DNA from 3 places in the Tunicatimonas pelagia genome. Region 1 is predicted to be linked to each of the others. Evidence: riboswitches for the same ligand, from Rfam matches in the RefSeq annotation. Region 1 holds a riboswitch; each other region holds the start of a gene.
The links. Region 1 has a riboswitch for cobalamin ahead of metE (5-methyltetrahydropteroyltriglutamate--homocysteine S-methyltransferase). Riboswitches for the same ligand answer to the same signal wherever they lie in the genome.
Positions count from the first base shown of each region.

Region 2: another riboswitch for cobalamin. It lies ahead of P0M28_RS26775 (ABC transporter substrate-binding protein); the one in region 1 lies ahead of metE (5-methyltetrahydropteroyltriglutamate--homocysteine S-methyltransferase).
Region 3: another riboswitch for cobalamin. It lies ahead of P0M28_RS26760 (TonB-dependent receptor plug domain-containing protein); the one in region 1 lies ahead of metE (5-methyltetrahydropteroyltriglutamate--homocysteine S-methyltransferase).

Region 1 is NZ_CP120683.1:5,366,538-5,368,806, forward strand. It holds gene metE (5-methyltetrahydropteroyltriglutamate--homocysteine S-methyltransferase) at 1-1,213, opposite strand, end outside; cobalamin riboswitch at 1,420-1,633, opposite strand; gene P0M28_RS22930 (hypothetical protein) at 1,771-2,043, opposite strand; gene P0M28_RS22935 (macro domain-containing protein) at 2,065-2,269, opposite strand, start outside.
Region 2 is NZ_CP120683.1:6,267,418-6,269,686, reverse strand. It holds gene P0M28_RS26780 (endo-1,4-beta-xylanase) at 1-586, shown strand, start outside; cobalamin riboswitch at 735-939, shown strand; gene P0M28_RS26775 (ABC transporter substrate-binding protein) at 973-2,157, shown strand; gene P0M28_RS26770 (iron chelate uptake ABC transporter family permease subunit) at 2,154-2,269, shown strand, end outside.
Region 3 is NZ_CP120683.1:6,263,714-6,265,982, forward strand. It holds gene P0M28_RS26760 (TonB-dependent receptor plug domain-containing protein) at 1-1,176, opposite strand, end outside; cobalamin riboswitch at 1,340-1,703, opposite strand; gene P0M28_RS26765 (ABC transporter ATP-binding protein) at 1,736-2,269, opposite strand, start outside.

The DNA of each region.
Region 1 (2,269 bases):
CAGTTCGGTGAACGAGTGGTGAGTCCCGTCGGGTTTGGATTGCCCGCTGGTTCTCCTGATACGCTGGCTGTTGGGTGCGATCCTCAATTTGCGCTAATTGACTCAGCGTAACTACCTCAGTAAGTTTTTGCTTAGCAAAGGCCAGCCAGGGGCGAATAGAGCTAATTTTTGAGGTACCGCTTTCCGAATTTAGATCAGCCGGCGCGTGTAGCAGGGAGCAGGAGGGAGCAATCATCACCCGCTCAGTGCCGATACGATTGGTTGTCTGCCGGATTGGTTGCAACGATTGTTCGTAATCGTTCTTCCAGATGTTACGCCCATCCACTACACCTAACGATAGGGTGGTTTTCTCCGGTAATTTTCCTGAATCAAGAATATCGTCGAGCTGGGACGGACAGCGAACCAGATCGAGGTGCAGCGTATGAACGGGTAGCGAAAGGGCGGTAGAAAGATTATCGCCGTAGCAGTCAAAGTAATTAGCCAGAATAATCTTCAACTGCGGAAATTTTTGCTGAAAACTTTGGTAAGCAACCTGCAACGCTTGTCGTTCCCGCTCGGATAAATTGTTAGCCAAACAAGGCTCATCCAACTGAACGTAAACTGCGCCCGCTTCCACTAGCGATTTAAGAATTTGATGGTACACTGGCAATAGCCGATCGAGGAGTTCTACTCGGTGAAAATCACCTTCTTTTTCTTTACCTAACCATAGGTAGGTTACTGGCCCGATGATAACAGGCTTAGTAACGATTCCCATTGCTTGCGCTTCGTTAAACTCGTCCAGAATTTTGGTAGAAGTTAACTGGAACGTCTGGTCTCGCTGAAATTCTGGGACAATAAAGTGATAGTTGGTATCAAACCACTTGGTCATTTCCATCGCCGTAATATCGAGGTCATCCCGTTGGTAGCCTCGTGCCATAGCAAAGTACAAGTCCAGATCAGTTATTTCTTCTCTACCCTGAAGAGGAGCGTAACGTTCGGGAACAGCCCCCACTGCTAGCGTCATATCCAGTACTTGGTCGTAGAACGAAAAGTCGTTACTGGGAATCAGGTCAATACCGGCTTCTTGCTGGAGTTGCCAATGCTGGTGCCGCAGGGTGCGGGCGGTGCTCTGAAGTTCGTCATTCGTAATTCTGCCCGCCCAGTATCGCTCACAGGCGCGTTTGAGTTGGCGGTGACTGCCCATACGTGGGTAGCCCAAATTGTGCGTTTTCATGCTAAAGCTTTTAAGAAATAAAACATTCATTAAAAGCTCCTTAGCTCAACTTCACCGGACTTTAGAAATATCGTGGAGAACAGCACCAACAGTGAGAAAAGGGCATACCTTTTCTGATCGGCAACCCGCCGTAGGAGTGGTTAGCTGATCTGACGACGCTTCGTGAACGCGAAAGCACGGTCAAATTCCCTTCCGGCACCAAGCCGGGAATGGGAACGATAGCGGCAGGTCTCCTGGCTGTATCCGACCCTGCTTCGCCTTCTCATCCACCTCAGGTGGGCAATGGCATTATGAAGCTTGGCATAACTATCTGCTCGTAGTTGGGCAGATCGGACTCACAGTTGCGCGTCAGCTCGCGATTTACACGCGATTCCCTATTATCCTTGCCTTTCGTTGAGGACCATTATCGTTTTGATAAAGAAATTAAGTAAAGAACTTATTAATCGTGAAGGTACAGGATAAAGTGCATAATAGAAAATAGAGTATACCCTTCGTAGGATTAAGATATATAGTATTTACGTAACTGCTTGTATGGTGCGCCGTCAGGAGCATAGATATCATAACCTGTGTTGGCGGTAATATTCTTTCAATCTTTGGTGGGCTACTTTGATATGGAAAGGTTTCATTAATCCCTCTTTTCTTTTTGTCCAACTCCTAATCTGCTCTGTTATCTTCTCAGTATCTTCTATTTTTTCTTGTTGAAAGATAAAATCAACAGTTGCAAGCAATTCTAACCCGTAGGGAGATTCAAATCCTTCAATTAGGCTTTGAACTTCATCTAACCTATAACTCTGCTCTGTTGTTAAGTTTGACTCATTGTAAGCTATCACCTATTAACTTAACCGATTCTTTCATTCCAATTTCAATGAACTCGATCTTAGATCGTCCCCTCCAATGTTTTTTTTAGGAAAATTCACAATATACTTTGGGCTTAAACACCCCGTATTGGTTATCAGCAAGTCACCGATATCAAATTTATTATCTTCACAAAGTTTTTTGTATATCTTAAAGTTCTGTGGGAATGCCTTTTTGAATGACAAAGCAAGGCCTTTACCC
Region 2 (2,269 bases), 900 kb from region 1:
AAAAGGGTGGCGTAACTCCGTTTATCACCAAAAGCTAGGTGATGACTACGTAGCCCGCTGCCACCAGTACGCTCGGGAGGCCGACCCCGATGTTTTGTTGTTCTACAATGATTACGATGTGATAGCTAGCTCCGAAAAACTAGCTACCATTCTGGCGATGGTAGACGATTTTCAGTCCCGCAACATTCCCATTGATGGTATTGGGTTGCAGATGCACATCAGATTAGACTTCTCATTGGATAAATTTCAGTACGCGCTGGATGAAATTGTGAAGCGAAACTTGAAAGTACATCTATCGGAAGTAGATATTCGTACTAATCCTGACGGTGAACTAAGCACGCTTACCGAAGAAGCGGCTCAACAACAGCAAGAACTGCTGGCAGCTATCGTACAGCGGTACCAGCAACTACCAGCAGAAAATAAGTTTGCCATTACATTTTGGGGATTACGCGATAACGAGAGCTGGCTGACTAAGCATACCGGACATCCGCAATGGCCATTGCTGTTTAACGAGAACTTTAGTAAAAAACCGATGTATCAAGGATTTTTAGATGGTTTGGATGCAAATCAGACCCAACTTGATTAACCGTTATCATGAATAAACGCCACGTCATTATAGCGGCCTTAGTCATCATTGTCTTAGGGTTATTGATTATTCTCTACGGCTACTCCATTTACTCGCCTCGCTAATAGTTTACCTACCACAGTGATTTAGGAATTCATGAGAATTTAGCTAGTTTTACTTCCATTAAGGTGGCTTACCTACTTATTGTGGGCAAGTTGAAAAGGGAAACCGAGACGCGCAGTCCGGTGCAGTCCTCGCTGCTGTAACTCCAAACTACATACAATGATCACTTCATCGCCACTGTCTGCAATAACAGATGGGAAGGCTATCATTGTAGGAGAAGTCAGAAGACCTGCCTTAATCAATATCTGAGCTACCCTCGAGGGTTGGGGTAAAAAGAACTACTTATGAAACTTCAGTTTCTATCATTCGATATCCCAACTAGGCTCGCTCGTAATACGGTATTTCATTGGGGAGTATCGCTAATGTTCTCATGGTCGTGCAGTAACCCTCCAGAGCAGTCGGCAAATTTACTTAAGTCTGACTCGACACTAAACGTAGAGTACGCCCAAGGTTTTGCCATTGATTATTACGAGAATCAAAAAGTTCTCTCACTTGCTACCGCTAATGATACCTTACGCTATCTGCTGCTGCCCGCCGATGAAACCACATATCCTGACTTGGAAGCTGAAGTAGATCAGATTGTCCGCATTCCGGTTCAGCGAGTCATCACCCAATCAACTACCCATTTAGCCTTCTTAAAAATGCTGGGTCATACCGATGTAGTTGTCGGACTAGATAAAGCTGCTTACGTCTACGACTCTCTGTTTACCAACCGGGCGGCTTCGGGTCTTATTCAAGAAGTAGGTAGCGGTAATACATTAAACACCGAACAAGTAGTTTCGCTCGAACCCGATTTGATATTTGTTTCCCATATGCCTGGTAGCGATTTATCGGCTTACCAAAAATTTATTGACCTGGATATTCTGGTACTTCCCGTTGCCGAGTGGACCGAAAGCACTCCGCTGGGAAAAGCCGAGTGGCTCAAGCTTTTTGCATCACTACTGAATAAAGAAGAATTTGCATTAACCAAGTTTAGTCGAACCGAGGAGGCGTACACTACCCTAGCCCAGCTTACCCAATCGGTAGCCGAAAAGCCTTCAGTCATCGTAGGCACTCCGTTTCAGGGAACCTGGTACGTACCGGGGGCCGAAAGCTACCGCAATGCCCTACTGCAAGATGCCGGAGCCGATTGGGCGTTTAGTCAGGATTCTACTGCCGTAAGTTTTCCGGTAGATTTTGAGCGGATGTACGATTTAGGATTACAGGCCGAGATATGGCTTGACCCCGGACAATCGCTTAACACCAAAGAGGTGCTGGGCATTGATTCCCGCTTCGCGGACTTTTCGGCTTTTCAATCGGGAAGAGTCTACAACAGCAATCGTCGGCTTAGTGCTTCGGGCGGCAGTAACGATTACTACGAAAGTGGCGTAGTTTATCCCCAACGAATCCTCGCCGATCTAATTAAGATTTTGCACCCAGAGTTGCTACCTCACCATCAGCTCTACTATTACCAACAACTTCTGGAGTGAGTACCATTACCCAATCAGCTACCGCGAAAAGATTAGTCCCCGCTACTTGGTTAGTACTGCTATCGTTGGGGGTGGTAATTATCGGATTGGCCGATATTGCCCTGGGGTCAGT
Region 3 (2,269 bases), 900 kb from region 1:
ACCGACTGATGCTTCTAAGCGATCGTAGAGTAAGGTTCGGTACGATACAAATAAGGCCGTGCGGTTACGCTGGGGCCGCCGAGATCCGTAGCTACTTACCTGGGCCTGCTCGTAGGTGTGGTTAGCACCTACTAATAACCACTGTTCTTCATCCAGATAAAAAGTGCTTTCCACTTCAGAAATCCAGGAGACAGATTCATTGAGTGAGTTTTCAATGGCATTATCGGAGTAGACCAGCCGATGACCCAAAATAGCGGTTCGGGCGCGAATCTGGTGATTGGCATTCGTCAGCGTCCAGTTAGCCACCATTCGGTGAAAGAGATCAGTTTGGATGCCTTGGCTAGAAATTCCGGCAGCCGCTACACCCGGTACTTCTACGTAGTTATCTTGTAACCAGTACTTTACCTCTATGTTTTGCTGAGGTGATAGCTTCTGATAGAACTCCGCTAAAACGCCCTGCTGACTGATACCCGCGTGTTGCCGCTCTTCCGACCGAACCCGGTAGATATTGTAGTACGGAAAATCATTATCCGCTTGACGGTAGAAGGCCCGTACTCGTACCGCACTGTGAAGATTACCATATTTTAGCTGAACACCGGTCTGTCGATCACCAAAGCTACCCAACTGCTGAAAGAGCTTGCCGTTGAGTCCGGATGAAGATTCCAGCGTGGAATGCAGGTGAATAGCTCCGCCTAGTGTTCCGGCTCCGTAGACAGCTCCCAAGCTACCGTGTTGCAATGAAATATCGTCTAGGAAGAAAGCGGGCATAAGGGTTAGATCCAAACTGCCGTTCATGTTACTTTGCAGATTGATTCCTTCCCAAAATACCGGGGTATGATTGCTGCCGCTTCCTCGTAGCGAGGCGGTAGAAAGTCCACTAATTCCGTAGGAGCGTACATTAATTGCGGAATACTTCATTAATAGCTGAGCTAAATTATTGGAGGCAGCGTAGCCAGTAGCTTGCGGAAGAATTTCGGAAACCTGATCGCCACTACTGAACAGTTGCAAGCGAGAATCTGTGATTTCTACCGTCTGCAACATCTTTACTGTGTCGCGGTTCGTAGACTGCCCAACTGCTGGAAGTAATGATATACAGCACACTCCCAAAGCTAGCCCAACCGACAGAATCCGGTTTACGATTAGATTGATCGAGAAATACGACTGCCATCCGTGCATTATAAACATACTATGCCGGGCCGTCCGCAGAATACGAGAAATGTAATGAAACGAATACCGCCACCAGGATAGCCAGATTTAGCCACAGTGGTAGTAGCCTTTAGCCAAACTTGGTAGTACGGTAAACGGTCTGATACACTCCTGGCCTTTCCACCGAAAGCCTGAATGAAAAATTGCCCGGGCAGGTCTCCTGACTTACTCTAGTTGCTGTAGCCTTCCCATCCGTAGACAGTGGCGATGTTAGACAGCAACCTACTAAAGAGTTTACAGTTGCGGGGACAGCTTCGGATTCAGAGCATGTTTAAGTTCTGTTTTTGTAGGCGAAAAGGAGCTATTTCGGGGGCTGGCGAGTGTATTTTTCAAAGAATAGCAGTAGCTATTTTGCGGAAAATACATGAAGCTCAGACACCGAAAGGGCCCTTTACAGCCCAAAGGATAGAATTTAAATATGCTCTTACACCGAATTCCCTTTTAATTCAGATCAGCTAGATATTACTTGATCTGAAACCCAATGCGATTCAAAGATAGAAGCATTATTTTTTATTTCCTAAAGGTTTAGTCAAGGGGAATATAGCTGAGACAACCGAAGAAGCAGACTTTCAATAGACTGCACAGTACTAACGAGTTTATTGTTATTACAAATGTTCCAGTGGTTATTGGCGATTATTTCCACAGATACCGCTGAGCGGGGCTGTAGGTAGTACCCTGCCCGCTCTAACGCTCGTTGGGTCCACCGGGCACGTATTCCTGAGCCGGTTAGCGCAATTGGATGATTCTCTTCGTGTTGCACCTGAAATGTTCCGCTTTCAGGGTTAAACGGAGCCTGATCGGTGCTCATAGCCTCGGGGAGGGTTCCGCTAAGCACTAGGTCTTCTGGCACTTTATCGATTACTGTTTGCTGGTGCATCAGCCAGAGCCGATCGGCAACCTGAAGGGCTAATTCAATATTGTGGGTAGAGAAGATAATGCATTTCTGCTGGTTTCTTACCAAAGTTCGTAACAACTGAATGATATTCACCTGATTAGTAATATCCAGATGAGTGGTAGGCTCATCCAAGATCATAATTGGTGTATCCTGAGCTAAGGCTCGGGC